Regions from separate parts of the Mesorhizobium sp. CA10 genome, predicted to be linked through region 3. Evidence: predicted binding sites of a transcription regulator. Region 3 holds the regulator's gene; each other region holds the start of a gene.
The links. Region 3 encodes PhoB, which activates phosphate uptake and scavenging genes when phosphate is short. Its sites were predicted from a motif close to TGTCATNNANCTGTCAT; they were not measured.
Positions count from the first base shown of each region.

Region 1 (5,120 bases), on a different contig from region 3:
GCGCCGGTGGCGCGCACCGTGGCGAACAGCACGATCGTGACGCCGAACAGGATGAACGACCAGGATGCCACCTTGTTTATGTGGGCGGCGATGTCGATCGCGGCGCTGTCAGTGCTGAGAAAGAGACTGAGCACCGCGCGGTCGAAGATGAAAAGCAGCGCCACCAGCGCGCCGGTCAGCACCAGGTTGAAGCCGACGCCCGACGCCGCGACCCTGCCGATGCGGTCCCAGCGCCCGGCGCCGACATTCTGCGCCGCCATCGAGGAGACGGCGGCGCCGATCGCCAGAGCCGGCATCTGGATGTAGGTCCAGAGCTGCGCGGCGATGCCGTAAGCGGCGGCTACCTGGGAGCCGTAGGAATTGACGATGCCCATCACGGTCAACGCCGCCGCCGAGATGACGATCATCTGCAGCCCCATCGGGATGCCCTTGGAGACGACGATGCGCAGCAATTTCGGGTCGGGCCGCAGCAGCGCGAGATCGCTGCCCGCCAGCCGCAGCGGATGTTTGCGCACATAAAGCACAATCAGGATGGCGATCACGCCCACCGTCTGGCCAACAAGCGTCGACATTGCCGAGCCGGCAATGCCGAGCTCGGGAAAGGGGCCGATGCCGCGGATCAGCAGCGGATTGAGCACGACGTCGAGCACGACCGCCAGCGCCATGAAGACGAACGGGGTTCGCGAGTCGCCGGCGCCGCGCAGCACGGTCATGACGAAGGATAAAAGGTTCATCATCGGCACGGCGACGAAGATGATGCGCAAATAGGCGCGCGCCAAAGGCAAGGCATCGGCCGGCGTGCCGAGCCCGGTCAGGATGGCGTCGACCCAGATCCAGCCGCAGACGGCGAACACGACCGAGACCAGAAAGAAGAAGGTGGCGCTGGTCCCGACGATGCGCTTCGCCTCGGGCAGGTCGTGGGCGCCGACCGATTGCGCTACCAGGATGGTTGCCGCCATGCCGATGCCGAAGACGGTGCCGAGGATGAGGAACAGCACCAGATTGGCGTTGGAGGTCGCCGTCAGCGCCGCCTCGCCGAGGAAGCGGCCGACCCAGACCGCGTTGATCGAGCCGTTGAGCGACTGCAACACGTTGGAGCCCAGCACCGGCAGGGCGAACAAAAGCAGCGTGCGCGGAATGGGACCGCTGGTCAGGTCGCCGGTCCGCCGGCGGGCGGGCTTCTTGTCATCCATGACAGCACCGAAAATGAATCAGGCCCGCGATGCTATCGCAGGCCCGATGCTCATGCATCCCTTCAGAAAAGGGTCGGCTGCCGCGGCAGCCGACCGCATCCCATTACTGAGTGGTGTTTCCAGAAAGGCCGGGCAGGGTGACCTGATAGACCAGGAAGGTGGTGTCGACATCGGCGCCGTCCTCGGCTTTGTACGTAGCGCCGACCTGGAAGCCGTCCTGGGTGAGAAAGTCGTTGTCGTTGGCGACGAACAGGAAATAGTCGTCGGGCAGCTTCGGATCGAGCACCGGCGCCAGCGACATAGCCTCCCACTTCTCCGAGAGGTTGTCCTTGTCGTTCGGCGCGCCATTGTGCAGGCCGAAACGGCCGAGCTCGCCCTTGTCGTTGATGTCGATGAACGAGGTGAGCTTGGCCGGCGTCACCGACGCATCGAGCATGCCCTTCGGCGCGACCGGCTTGTCGGCGGCGTCGAACGGTCCGTTGGCGATATCGGTGGCGGCGGAGAGGTCGACGATCTCGATCTTGCGATAGAGCGACTCGTCGCCCTTGACGCCCTGGCCGTTGCCTGAGTCGCGCGCCAGCATCAGAAAGCTCTTGTCGGAGAGTGCGACGATCTCGCTCTGAGCGGCCACCTTGGTCTTGCCCTTGGCATCCTTGAATACCGGCAGCGGCACGACATATTCATGCGCCAGCTTGAGATGGGCGAGATCGGAAGCGTCGTAAACCAGCGCGCGGGTGTTCTGGCGGGTCGAGCCGGAATCGCCGCCGTCCTGGCGGGGCGCCGACTGCAGCACGGCGATCAGGAACCTGCCGTCCGGCGTCATCGACATGCCTTCGAGGCCCTGGTTGTTCTGGCGGCCGGTTTCGGGATCCTTCGGATCGGGCTCGGCAGCGCCCGGGCCCGGGTTGTCGGACGCGAAGTTCGGCTTGCCGTGGCGCATCGGCACCAGAGCCGCGGGCGGTTGGGTCGCCGACATCAGACGGCCTTCGGCCGAGAAGCGGTAGATGTTGGGACCATATTCGTCGGAGATGAACATCGTGCCGTCCGGCAGCCGCACGATCGCTTCGTCATCGAGCGCCAGCTTGCCATTGGCCCCAGGCAGCATCGGCATGTCGCCGGCGGCGGCGCGCACGCCGTTCAACGGATCGAGGCCGGTGGCGTCGGCGCCCTTGTCGTCGGTCAGAAGCATCGTGTCGGCGAGCGTCGCTTTGACGCCCGACTGTTCCTGTCCGGCAGCGGGCGCTGCGCCAGGAGCGGTCGGGGCCAGCTCGATCGAGATGGTGTTGAGGCGCGGGCGATAATCTGTGGTTCCGACGACATTGTAGCCGCGGTCCGGCAGCAACCAGAGCGAACCCCTGTAGGTGGCCCCTTCACGCGTCCAGGATTTGGTATCGATCGCCATGCCGGAACCTGAACCGAAGGTCTCGCCGAACTTGTCCTTCTGGTTGGCCGGGATGCGGCCGATGCCGACGAGCCCCTTGTTGACGTAAGCGACGCCGTCGGCGAGCGCCGGGGTCAGGGAAGTGAACAAGGCGAGTGCCGCGCCGAGCGCGACGGTCCGGTTGAAATGTTTCATCGATATCCCCTTCTTGACGAGCAGAGCGGCCTGGAAGGAACGCGCATCGGCGATGCGGCGAGCCGGTTCCCGTCGAGCGGTCTAGGACGTGAACGTGATGGTTGCGTGACAGTTTCCTTCTCCCCTTGTGGGAGAAGGTGGATCGGCGCGTAGCGCCGAGACGGATGAGGGGTGCTCCAGCGGAGTGAGACGCCGGCTTTCCCTGGAACACCCCTCATCCGACCGAGCTTCGCTCGGCCACCTTCTCCCACAGGGGGAGAAGGGAAAGGGGTGCTCAATCGCTCTCTCTTGCGATCAGCTCCAGCGGCCAGACTTCGCGGATGATGCGTGTGCCCTCAGGGCCGGCGAATGCGGGAAGCGAAGCGAGCAGCAGCTCGGCCAGCCGCCGGCCCATGGGCTCCAGCGACGGACGGAAGGCGGTCAGCGTCGGCGAGAAGTAGCGGCAGAGCGGCGTGTCGACGATGACGATCACGGCCATGTCGTGGCCCGGCTTGATACCCATCTCGGCCAGCGCCTTGCAGCCGCCGAGCGCCATCGCGTCATTGTTGAAGATGATCGCCGTCGGCGGGTTTCTGGAGCGCATTACTTGCGGCGTCACCTGGTAGCCGCCGGTCTCGTTGATGAAGCCGTCGGCGATCAGGTCGGGGTCGACCTCGATACCGTGCCGCTTCAGTGCCTTGCGGTAGCCGTCGAGGAACAGGTAGCCGAAGTTGAGATCAAGCGAAGGGCGGATAGCGGCAATGCGGCGGTGGCCGCGCGCGACCAGCCGGTCGACGGCTTCATCACCCGCCCTCTCGAAATCGATATCGAGTGAAGGATACGTGTCGCCGCCGGACTGACTTCGGCCAAGCGTGGCGAAGGGAAAGCCGGCCTTGCTGAGATAATCGATCCGATCGTCTTCCCTTCGCGTATTGGCCAACACGACCGCGTCGGCCCGGCGCGTCTCGACCACGCGGCGCAACCGCTCCTGCTGATATTGGCCCGGCTCACCCATGACGACCATCAGATCCAGGTCATGCTCGGCGAGCCGCGCCTGCAGGCCCGTTAGGAACGGGATGAAGAACGGCTCGCCATATTGCTGGTCGCCGGGATGCGGCTGCAGCATGAAGGCGATCGAGCGGGTGGCGCCTTGCCTGAGACTGCGGCCTGACTGATTGGGCGAATAGTTCAGCTTCCTGGCTGCTTCGAGCACGCGCTGGCGTGTGTCGGCATTGACGTCGGCACGGCCGTTCAGCGCGCGCGACACGGTGCCGATCGAGATGTTCAGGTGACGCGCGAGATCGTGGATGCTTGACGCCAAGGACGGATTCTCCCCCTGCCTTGGCTAGCACCGGCTGCCGCTCAGGCCAAGGCTTCGGGACGATTTTTGCAAGCAGCCGGTTGACATTCTACGCCATCGGGTGTGTTCTCGTAAACGTTTACGGAAAAACGTTTACGGCGACGCCGTGGACGCCGTGACGTCCGGTCTGGAGGGACCGGCGGAGGAGGAGCGCTGGATGATGAGGGTCGTCCTGGCCGGGTGCGGAGCGATGAGCAAGCACTGGCTCGATGCCGTGAAGCAGATCGACGGGCTCGCCATTGTCGGCCTCGTCGACCTCGATGCCGAGCGGGCTCAGGCGAGGGCGCGCGAATACGCGCTGTCCAACGCCGTCATCGGCACCAACCTCGACGCCGTCCTCGACCAGACCAAGCCCGATGCCGTGTTCGACGTCGTGGTTCCCGCCGCCCGTCGCGAGGTCGCGCTTTCGGCCTTCGCCCACAACTGCCATCTGCTCACCGAGAAGCCGCTGGCCGACAGCCCCGAAAATGCGCGCGCCATCGTCGAGGCAGCGCGCAAGGCGAGGCGCATCCATGCAGTCGTCCAGAACCGCCGCTATGTCGCCAATGTCAGGCGCATCAGGCGCTTCCTGGATTCCGGCGTCGTCGGCAAGCCGACCAGCATCCATGCGGACTTTTTCGTTGCGCCGCATTTCGGCGGTTTTCGCGAGGAGATGGCCCATGTGCTCTTGCTCGACATGGCGATCCACACGTTCGATGCCGCGCGTTACATGGTCGCCGGCGAGCCGGCCAGTGTCTATTGCCAGGAATGGGAACCCGTGAATTCCTGGTACAGGCAGGGGTCGTCGGCCAGCGCCGTCTTCGACCTCGGCGGCGGCAAGGTCTTCACCTATGCCGGCTCCTGGTGCGCCGACGGTTTCCGCACGAGTTGGGAGGGAAGCTGGCGTATCGTCGCCGAGCGCGGCAGCCTCTTGTGGGACGGCCATGACGGGCTGAAGGCGGAGGTGATTGCGTCCGGCCGCGACGGGATCATCGACAAGACCCAGCCCATCGAAGTGCCGCCGCTCGATCCC
Region 1 covers NZ_JAIUHV010000007.1:33,154-38,273, reverse strand. Annotated here, with positions in the region: gene LB535_RS16200 (MATE family efflux transporter) at 1-1,193, opposite strand, end outside; gene LB535_RS16195 (esterase-like activity of phytase family protein) at 1,297-2,769, opposite strand; gene LB535_RS16190 (LacI family DNA-binding transcriptional regulator) at 3,044-4,069, opposite strand; gene LB535_RS16185 (Gfo/Idh/MocA family protein) at 4,266-5,120, shown strand, end outside.
Region 1: the regulator PhoB is predicted to act here: its motif matches at 2,864-2,880, upstream of LB535_RS16195 (esterase-like activity of phytase family protein).

Region 2 (5,120 bases), on a different contig from region 3:
GCACCACCTCGCACGACCGGCTGCTGGAGCTCACCGAGAACGCCACCGTTCCGGTCATCAACGGGCTGACCGACGACACGCATCCCTGCCAGCTCATGGCCGACATCATGACCTTTGAGGAGCATCGCGGTCCGGTGTCCGGCAAGACCTTCGCCTGGACCGGCGACGGCAACAATGTGCTGCATTCGCTCTTGGAGGCCTCGGCGCGGTTTAGCTTCAACCTCAATGTCGCGGTGCCGGAAGGCAGCGAGCCTTTCGAGAAATATGTCGACTGGTCGAAAGCCAATGGCGGCAAGGTCCGGTTTTCCAGGTCCGCCGAGGAAGCCGTCGACCAGGCCGACTGCGTCGTCACCGACAGCTGGGTCTCCATGGGCCAGGAGCATCGCGCCCGCGGCCACAACGTCTTCCTGCCCTATCAGGTCAATGCGGCGCTGATGGCGAAAGCCAAGCCCGATGCATTGTTCATGCACTGCCTGCCGGCGCATCGCGGTGAGGAGGTCACCGACGAGGTGATCGACGGCCCGCATTCGGTGGTCTTCGACGAGGCCGAGAACCGGCTGCACGCCCAGAAGGCAGTGCTGGCCTGGTGTCTGGGCGCGTGAGAAGGGCCGGACCTGACCGCTTCCGGCCCGATCGGGCTCAACTTGATCTGGGGACATGTGATGCCTATTTGCGGGCCATCACGTAAATCGAACGCGCTTCGATGCATGCGGCTCACCGGGCGGCATGGCTGCGCCCCGGAGTATTGTCATGTTGGAAACCCAGACCTTGGCTGAGCATAAACCCCAACTCGGTGAATTCGGCTTCGCCGGCGACGATCATGTCGTGCCTTATGAGGTCGCGCCGCTCGATGTGCGCGGCCGCACCGTGCAGCTCGGGCCGATGCTCGACGCTATTCTGAGCCGCCACGATTACCCTGAGCCGGTCGCCCGCCTGCTGGCGGAAGCCTGCGTGCTCACCGTGCTGCTCGGCACTTCGCTGAAGTTCGAAGGCAAGTTCATCCTGCAGACCCGCACCGACGGTCCGGTCGACATGCTGGTGGCCGATTTCACCACGCCGCATGCGCTGCGCGCCTATGCGCGCTTCGATGCCGACCGGCTGCAGGCGCTGACCGCCGCCGGCGAGACCTCGCAGCAGACGCTGCTCGGCGACGGCGTCTTGGCGTTGACGATCGACCAGGGCGCACATACGCAGCGCTACCAAGGCATCGTCCAGCTCGACGGCACCTCGCTCGAGGACGCCGCGCGCACCTATTTCCGGCAGTCGGAGCAGATCCCGACCGATATCAAGATGTCGGTCGCCAAGCTGGTCACGCCCGGCCCGGCCGGCGCGCGCGAGCAATGGCGTGCCGGCGGCATCCTGGCGCAATTCCTGCCGCAATCGCCGGAGCGCATGCGCGTTCCCGATATTTCCGGCGGCGACGGCGATCCGCGTGACGTTGCGGACCAGCCGGCCGACAATTCCTGGCAGGAGTTGCTGGCGCTGCTCGGCACGATCGAGCCGACCGAGTTGATCGATCCGACCGTGGGCGCCGAGCGGTTGCTCTACCGGCTGTTCCACGAACACGGCGTGCGCGTTTTCCGCGGCGTCCCTGTCGCCGACCAGTGCTCCTGCTCGCGCGACAAGATCCGCGGCATTCTCGAAGGCTTTTCGGCTGAGGAGATCAAGGAATCGACCGAGGAGGGCGGCATCCATGTCGCCTGCGAGTTCTGCTCGACCCAATACGACTTCGACCCGGCTGAATTCGCGAAGTGATCTCTCTTCCTTCTCCCCGTTCCACGGGGAGAAGGTGCCCGAAGGGCGGATGAGGGCGGCGCCAACGTTGGCGATCATAGCGACACGCTGGCGACGCGGTCGTCCGCCTCAAGGAAAATCTCAGAAGGCCGGCGCCGCCCCTCATTGCCCAGCCGGGCATTTCTCCCGTGAAACGCGGAGAAAGAGGCTGTCGCCGACGTCTAATTCACCGTGCGCCTTGTTCCCGGCATATCGAGCGAGAAAGCCGGAATGGCGATATCGAACGTCTCGCCGCGGCCGTTGCGCATCGTGTAGTGGCCGACCATGATGCCTGATGGCGTCGAGAGCGGGCAGCCCGAGGTGTACTGGTAGCTGTCGCCGGGATTGAGTTCCGGCTGGTCGCCGACGACGCCGGCGCCGCGCACCTCCTCGACCCGGCCCTGACCGTCGGTGATGTGCCAGTAGCGCGACACAAGCTGCACGAACTCGTCGGAGCGGTTGTCGATCGTCACCTGATAGCCCCAGACATAGCGGTTCTCGGACGGATCGGAGCGGTCCTCCAGATAGAAGGGCCTGACCAGCACTTCGATGTTGCGCGTCACTGCGCGATACATGGGCCACTCCGGTTGCCGCCGCGGAACATATGTCACGCTCCGCTCTTGATAGGCGCAGCGCCGACCATCCTGCCAGCCTTGTAAGCGCAGGTGCCGAAAAACAATGTCATTTAAGTGACACATGACAATGTTGGTGTGCACAAACCTGCCGGGCGACTCGGACGCTCTGTAAACAGTTGAAACGGCCGCGTGCGGCCTAAAGCAATTCTAGGAAAAGCGCGAGCGGTTAGGCTCGGCGCCTTCGCCGTAGCCCTCGTCCGGAATCGCGTGAAAACAAGGAGATGGAGTGGGTCGCCGTTTGCGTGAAACGGTGAAACTCTCTGTCGGGAGTGACCAGATCTCGATGGAACTGACTATCGCAGCCGGCCTGGCTTCGTCAGCGCTTCTTTCCTTCAATCTCGCCAGCATCCTGCTCGCCTCGTCGCAGCTGAAGCGGCGGCATGTCATCGCGCCGCCCCCCGGCGCGCGGCCGCCGGTCTCCATCATCGTGCCGTCGCGTGGCGTCGAGCCGTTCACGCCGGAAACCTTGCAGCGCGCCTTCTCGCTCGATTGGCCGCGCTACGAGCTGATCTTCTGCGTCGCGCATGCCGAAGACCCGGTGGTCAAGCTGATCGATGCGGCGATCGCGCGCTGCCCGAAGGTTCCGGCGCGGCTGCTGATCGGCGACGATCGTGTCAGCGCCAATCCCAAGCTCAACAACTGCGTCAAGGGCTGGCAGGCGGCGCGACACGATTGGGTGATCCTCGCCGATTCCAACGTGCTGATGCCGAGAGACTATGTCCAGCACCTGATGGCGGCATGGCGGCCGGATACCGGCCTCGTCTGCTCGACGCCGATCGGCTCGCGGCCGGACGGGTTTTGGGCCGAAGTCGAATGCGCCTTCCTCAACACGCTGCAGGCGCGTTGGCAGTATGCCGGCGAGGCGCTTGGCCTTGGCTTCGCCCAGGGCAAGAGTATGCTGTGGAACAAGGCGATGCTCGATGCCAATGGCGGCATCCAGGCCTTGGCCGCCGAGATCGCCGAGGACGCGGCGGCCACCAAGCTGGTCAACGGCCTGGGGCTTAATGTCAACCTCGTCGCCTCCCCGTTCGAGCAGCCGCTCGGCCAGCGCAGGTTCGCCGAGATCTGGTCGCGCCAGACGCGCTGGGCGCGGCTGCGGCGGGTTACGTTCCCTCTGTTCTTCGCGCCGGAGATACTGACTGGCGCTGCGGTGCCGCTGCTGCTGGCGCTGATTGCAGCGGCAAGCGCCGGCGTCAGCCTGCCCACGACGGCCTTGGGCGTGCTGGCGATCGCCTACCTGCCGGAATGGCTGCTGGCCTTTGCGAAGGGCTGGTATTTGTCGCCGCGCAGCATCACCGCGATGATCGTGCGCGATGCCCTGCTGCCGGCCATCTGGGCGCGCGCCTGGTTCGGCGGCGCCGTCGAATGGCGCGGCAACGCCATGACCATCCGCACCAAGGCGATGACCGAGCTGGAGGAGCTCGCCTAGAGCAATTCCAGGAAAAGTGTGAAACGGTTTTCCGTCCGGAATTGCGGCTCTGGAAGGCTCGGGCCGCGGCGTTCTCAGCCTTCTATTTTGCTGCCTTCAGCGCCTGTTCCACGTCTTCCAGCAGATCGTCGCTGTCCTCCAGGCCGACGGAGAGCCTCAGCGTCCCTGGCCCGATGCCGAGCTCGGCGCGGGCCTCGTCGCTCAGGTTCTTGTGCGTCGTGGTCGCCGGATGGGTGATCAGGCTCTTGGCGTCACCGAGATTGTTCGAGATCAGCACGATGTCGAGCGCGTTCTGGAAGGCAAAGGCCGCCTGCTTGCCGCCTTTGACGTCGAGGCAGATCAGCGTCGAGCCTCCCGACATCTGCTTCTTGACGATATCCGCTTGCGGATGATCGGCGCGGCCCGGATAGATGACGCGGGCGATCTCCGGCCGCTCGGCCAGGAAATCGGCGATCTTGCCGGCGCTCTCCGTCTGCTGGCGCACGCGTAGCGGCAGCGTCTCCAGGCCTTTGAGCAGCGTCCAAGCGTTGAAGGGCGACAGGCTCGGGCCGGTGTGGCGGAAATAGTCGTGAAGGTTCTCTTCGATCCACTTCTTGTCAGACAGGATGACGCCGCCCAGGCAGCGGCCCTGGCCGTCTATGTGCTTGGTCGCCGAATAGACGACGATATGGGCGCCGAGCTGCAGCGGCTTCTGCTGCAGCGGCGTGGCGAAGACATTGTCGACGATCAGCCTGGCGCCGATCGAATTGGCGAGCCTGGCGACGGCGGCGATGTCGACCACCTCCAGCGTCGGGTTGGTCGGGCTTTCCAGGAAGAACAGCTTGGTGTTCGGCCTTACCGCCTTTTCCCAATTGGCGATGTCGGTTCCGTCGACCAGCGTCGCCTGGATGCCGTAGCGCGGCGCCAGCGTCTCGACCACCCAGCGGCAGGAGCCGAACAGGGCGCGCGCCGCGACGATATGATCTCCGGCCTTGGCGCTGCAGAGCAGCGCGGCGGTTACTGCGGCCATGCCGGAAGCGGTGGCGCGGGCATCCTCGGCGCCTTCGAGCGCGCACATGCGCTTTTCGAACATGTCGACGGTCGGGTTGGCGTAGCGCGAATAGATGAAGCCCGGCTCTTCGCCCTTGAAGCGGGCTTCCGCCGCTTGCGCCGTCTCGTAGACATAGCCTTGGGTGAGATACATCGCCTCGGATGTCTCGCCGAAACCGGAACGCAACGTTCCGCCATGCACGAGTGCCGTCTGAGGTTTCCAGTTGCGCTTCTTGGTGCTCATAGCCCTGCTT
Region 2 covers NZ_JAIUHV010000006.1:325,057-330,176, reverse strand. Annotated here, with positions in the region: gene argF (ornithine carbamoyltransferase) at 1-602, shown strand, start outside; gene LB535_RS15915 (Hsp33 family molecular chaperone) at 727-1,755, shown strand; gene apaG (Co2+/Mg2+ efflux protein ApaG) at 1,956-2,348, opposite strand; gene LB535_RS15905 (ceramide glucosyltransferase) at 2,692-3,837, shown strand; gene LB535_RS15900 (O-succinylhomoserine sulfhydrylase) at 3,920-5,110, opposite strand.
Region 2: the regulator PhoB is predicted to act here: its motif matches at 2,453-2,469, upstream of LB535_RS15905 (ceramide glucosyltransferase).

Region 3 (5,120 bases):
ACCTGGGAAGTGACCCGGCGCGTGACCATCCCCTATACCCGCGTCGGCATCATGGGCGGCGTCATGCTCGGCCTCGGCCGCGCGCTCGGCGAGACGATGGCCGTCACCTTCGTCATCGGCAACGCGCACCGCATCAGCGCCTCGCTGTTTGCGCCGGGCACGACGATCTCGGCGACCATCGCCAACGAATTCACCGAAGCCGATGGCAACCTCTATACATCCTCGCTGGTATCGCTCGGCCTGATCCTGTTCATCATCACCTTCATCATCCTCGCGCTCGCACGCTACATGCTGTTGCGCATCGATAGCCGCACGGGAGCCTGACCGATGTCGACTGCCGCATCGCTTCACCAAAGTCGCAAGCGCAAGAATGCCGTGATGATGACGCTGTGCGTCGTCGCGGCGGGCATCGGGCTGGCCTGGCTGGCGCTGATTCTCGGCGCCCTGCTCTACAAGGGGCTTTCCGGGGTGTCGCTTTCGGTATTCACAGAAATGACGCCGCCGCCCGGCGATGCCGGCGGCCTGCTCAATGCCATCTACGGCAGCATCGTCATGACGATCATCGGTATCATCGTCGGCACGCCGATCGGCGTGCTGGCCGGCACCTACATGGCCGAATACGGACGCTTCTCGAAGCTCACGACGGTGGTGCGCTTCATCAACGACATCCTCTTGTCGGCGCCGTCGATCATCATCGGCCTGTTCGTCTACGAGCTGATGGTCCGACCGATGGGGCACTTCTCGGCGATTGCCGGCGCGGTCGCGCTGTCGATCCTGGTGATCCCCGTCGTGGTGCGCACCACCGAGGACATGCTGAACCTTGTGCCCAACGCGCTGCGCGAAGCAGGCACCGCCATCGGAGCACCGCGCTGGGTGGTGATCCGCTCGGTTGCCTATCGCGCGGCGCTCTCCGGCATCGTCACCGGCATCCTTTTGGCGATCGCCCGCATCTCCGGCGAGACGGCGCCGCTTCTCTTCACCGCGCTCAACAACCAGTTCTGGTCGAGCAATCTCAATGCGCCGATGGCCAGCCTGCCGGTAACCATCTTCCAGTTCGCTCTCAGCCCTTACGAGGAATGGCAGCAACTGGCCTGGACGGGCGCTCTCATAATCACCCTGACGGTTCTCGGGCTGAGCATCATCGCCCGCAGCCTAACCGGACGCAGAGAGGACAGATGAAACCGATGTTGTCCACCGACCTGAACGCAGCCGACACGACCGTCGAGAAGGCCAAGATCGAGGTCAAGAACCTCAATTTCTACTATGGCCAGTCGAAGGCGCTGAAGGACATCAACCTGTCCCTGCCCGAGCGCAGCGTGACCGCATTCATCGGCCCGTCGGGCTGCGGGAAGTCGACGCTGCTGCGCGTGCTCAACCGCATCTACGAGCTCTATCCGAAACAGAGCGCCGAGGGCCAGGTGCTGCTCGACGGCAAGAACATCCTCGACCGCTCGCAGGACCTCAACCTGCTGCGCACCAAGATCGGCATGGTGTTCCAGAAGCCGACGCCGTTCCCGATGTCGATCTACGAGAACATCGCTTTCGGCGTCAGGCTCTATGAGAAGATCAGCAAGGCCGAGATGGACAGCCGCGTCGAGCAGGCGCTGAAGCGCGCAGCACTCTGGAACGAGGTCAAGGACAAGCTCAACGCCAGCGGCCTCAGCCTCTCGGGCGGCCAGCAGCAGCGCCTGTGCATCGCCCGTACCGTTGCGGTGAAGCCCGAGGTCATCCTGCTCGACGAGCCGGCCTCGGCGCTCGATCCGCTGTCGACCGCCAAGATCGAGGAACTGATCGACGAGCTGCAGGCCGACTACACGATCGTCATCGTCACCCACAACATGCAGCAGGCGGCGCGCGTGTCGCGGCAGACGGCGTTCATGTATCTGGGCGAGCTGGTGGAGTTCGACCGGACCGAGAAGATCTTCACCTCGCCCCGCGAAAAGCGCACGCAGGACTACATCACCGGCCGCTTCGGCTGAGCTCATACGAGGACATCATCATGGCCGAACATACCGTCGCTTCCTTCGACGAGGATCTGAGGCAGATCAGCCGGCTCATCAACGACATGGGCGATCTCGCCGCCTCCATGGTCGGCGCTTCGACCAAGGCCCTGCTTGAGACCGACAATGCCATGGCGCAGCGTGTCGTTTCCGACGATGCCATCATGGACGCGCGCCAGCGCGAGCTCGACGACCGCGCCATCACGCTGATCGCCAAGCGCCAGCCGATGGCCGACGACCTTCGCAACGTGGTCGGCTCGATCCGCATGGCGGGCGACCTCGAACGCATCGGCGATCTCGCCAAGAACATCGCCAAGCGCGTCGGTTCGGTCGGCGTCAGCGCCGCGCCGCGCGACCTCACGCACTCGATCGATTCCATGGCCCAGCTGGTGCTGATCCAGGTCCAAGCCGTGATCCAGGAATATACGGTGGGCGACGCCACGGCGCTGGCCAAGCTTCGCAACGACGACGAGCGCATCGACGTCAAATACACATCCGTCTTCCGGGAGCTCCTGACCTACATGATGGAAGACCCGCGCAACATCACCGCCTGCACGCATCTTCTGTTCTGCGCCAAGAATCTCGAGCGCATCGGCGACCATGTGACCAACATCGCCGAGAACGCCTATTATGTGCTGACCGGCACGCAATTGCCCGCGAATCGTCCCAAGCAGGACGAGACGACAATGTCGGCGCCGGCGGCCTGACGAAGGGTATCTGCCAATGATCGCGCCACGCATCATGGTGGTGGAGGACGAGGAGCCGCTTGGGGTGCTGCTCCGCTACAATCTCGAATCCGAGGGTTACCAGGTCGAAGTGGTGACCCGCGGCGACGAGGCCGAAATCCGCCTTCAGGAGAACGTTCCCGACCTGCTCGTGCTCGACTGGATGGTGCCGGCGGTTTCCGGCATCGAGCTCTGCCGGCGCCTCAGGATGCGGCCCGAGACCGAGCGGCTGCCGATCATCATGCTGACGGCGCGGGGCGAGGAAAGCGACCGTGTGCGCGGCCTCTCGACCGGCGCCGACGACTATCTGGTCAAGCCGTTCTCGACGCCGGAGTTCATGGCGCGCGTCAAGGCGCTGCTGCGCCGCGCCAAGCCGGAGGTGCTGTCCAGCGTGCTCAAGGTCGGCGACATCGTGCTCGACCGCGAGTCGCACCGCGTCTACCGCAAGAAGAGCGAGATCAGGCTCGGCCCGACCGAGTTCCGCCTGCTCGAATTCATGATGCGCCACCCCGGCCGCGTGTTCTCGCGCAGCCAGCTGCTCGACAATGTCTGGGGCGAGACGATCTATATCGACGAGCGCACCGTCGACGTGCATGTCGGCCGCCTGCGCAAAGCCGTCAACAACGGCCGCATGCCGGATGTCATCCGCACCATCCGTGGGGCGGGTTATGCGATCAGGGAAGATTAGGCTCAGGGCGCCGAAGTCCTGACGGGCCAAGCACTTCCAACATCCAAGCTGGTGGGCACCCGGGACGCTTGTGCTTCGTCATCCACGGGCGGAGCAAGGGGCGCAGCGACGCGCGCAGACCCGAGGATCCATTCCGTGATGTCGATGCGTTGCGACAGTCCAGAATTCTGTGCCGCTGCGCTCGACGCGTGAGGTAGCGGCATGGATTCCAGGGTCTCCGCGACGAAGCTTCGCTCCTGCTCCGCCCTGGAATGACGAAGCTGCGGGGCCTTCGCTAATTTCAAGCGTCTGCTGCTGTCCCCGGACCTCTTCAAGGCTGCCTCAGGCCACGTTCTTTCCCGTCCCCACTCTTGCTTGGCCTCCGGGCGCGAAAATCTCCTGGTCGACGAAGGTCAGCGCGCGCATGGCGCAGCCTTCGCGGATCAGCGGCAGTTCGTTCGGCTCGGTGTCGAAGGAGATCGATTCGGAGTGCTGGCCGCCGGCCGTCTGGGCGATCGCCTCGCGCAGCGCCGGCTCGATCAGGTCGAAGGCGGCCGCGCTGACGCCGACCATGGCGACAGGCGCCGGGTCGATGAGGGCGAACAGGCTGCCGAGACCGAAACCAAGCGCTTCGCCGGCCCGGCGATAAGCCTCCCGTTCGGGGCCGTCCCTCTCGCGCGCCTTCGCGGCAAGGGCCCGCATGTCGGCGTCGCCGACGTCGACCGGCTCGGCGTCCTCGCTCATTTTCATGGCGCTGCGCCAGATCGCGTAATTGCCGGCATAGGCCTCGACGCAGCCGCGGCGGCCGCAGCGGCAAAGCGCCCCGCCCGGGCGGTGGATCATGTGGCCGAACTCGCCGCCGGAGGAATGCGTGCCGGTGAACAGCGCACCCTTGAGCACGAGACCCATGCCGATGCCGTGCGACAACAGGATGGCGATGAAGTCGTCACGATAGCGCTCCGGGTCGCGCCATTGCAGCGCCACCGCCATCATGTTGCAGTCATTCTCCATGGTGGCGGAGATGCCGAATTCCTTCTCGAGAATGTCGGCGAAAGGAATGTCGGTCAGCGGCGTTATCGGCGACCACAGCATGGCGCGTGCATTAGAATCAGTGATGCCCTGAATGCCCATGGCGATGCGGGCGACGCTGCCAATGTCGAGGTCGGGATCCTGCAGCCGGCGCCGCACGATCGCCACGCATTCGCCGATCAGCTCGTCGCGGGGCATGACAAGCGTGTCCAGGCGCTGCTGCTCCTCGGCAACAACCTGGCCGGCATAATCGATCACGGCGACCGACAGGAAGTTCAGCGACAACACCACGGTCAGCACCGCGGCGGCTTCAGGGTTCAGCGCCAGGCCGATCTGCGGCCGGCCGCGCTTCAACGCCGTCGGCTCGCTGGCCTTGCTTTCGGTGAGAATGCCCTCTTGGATCAGGTCGGCGGAGATCGCCGAAATGGTCGAGTGGCTGAGCCCGGTGGTGGCGGCAATTTCGGTCCGTGATGGCTGACCGGCGCGGCGTACCGCCGAAATCACCATGGCGCGATTGCGCCGGCGCAAATCGTCATGGCGGATTCCGACCGACATCGTTTCGCACGTCCTCCCCGGTCATCGCGGCCTTGTGATAATGCCATGGCCTGTCGCTGACACGCTAGGGATTGTGGCAGAAGCCAGGGGCCATGTCATTATTTATTGCGGATGCCGAAAAAAATGCCTGAGCCCATCAAAACC
Region 3 covers NZ_JAIUHV010000009.1:158,659-163,778, reverse strand. Annotated here, with positions in the region: gene pstC (phosphate ABC transporter permease subunit PstC) at 1-324, shown strand, start outside; gene pstA (phosphate ABC transporter permease PstA) at 328-1,179, shown strand; gene pstB (phosphate ABC transporter ATP-binding protein PstB) at 1,176-1,979, shown strand; gene phoU (phosphate signaling complex protein PhoU) at 2,000-2,707, shown strand; gene phoB (phosphate regulon transcriptional regulator PhoB) at 2,724-3,413, shown strand; gene LB535_RS19740 (ROK family protein) at 3,735-4,976, opposite strand.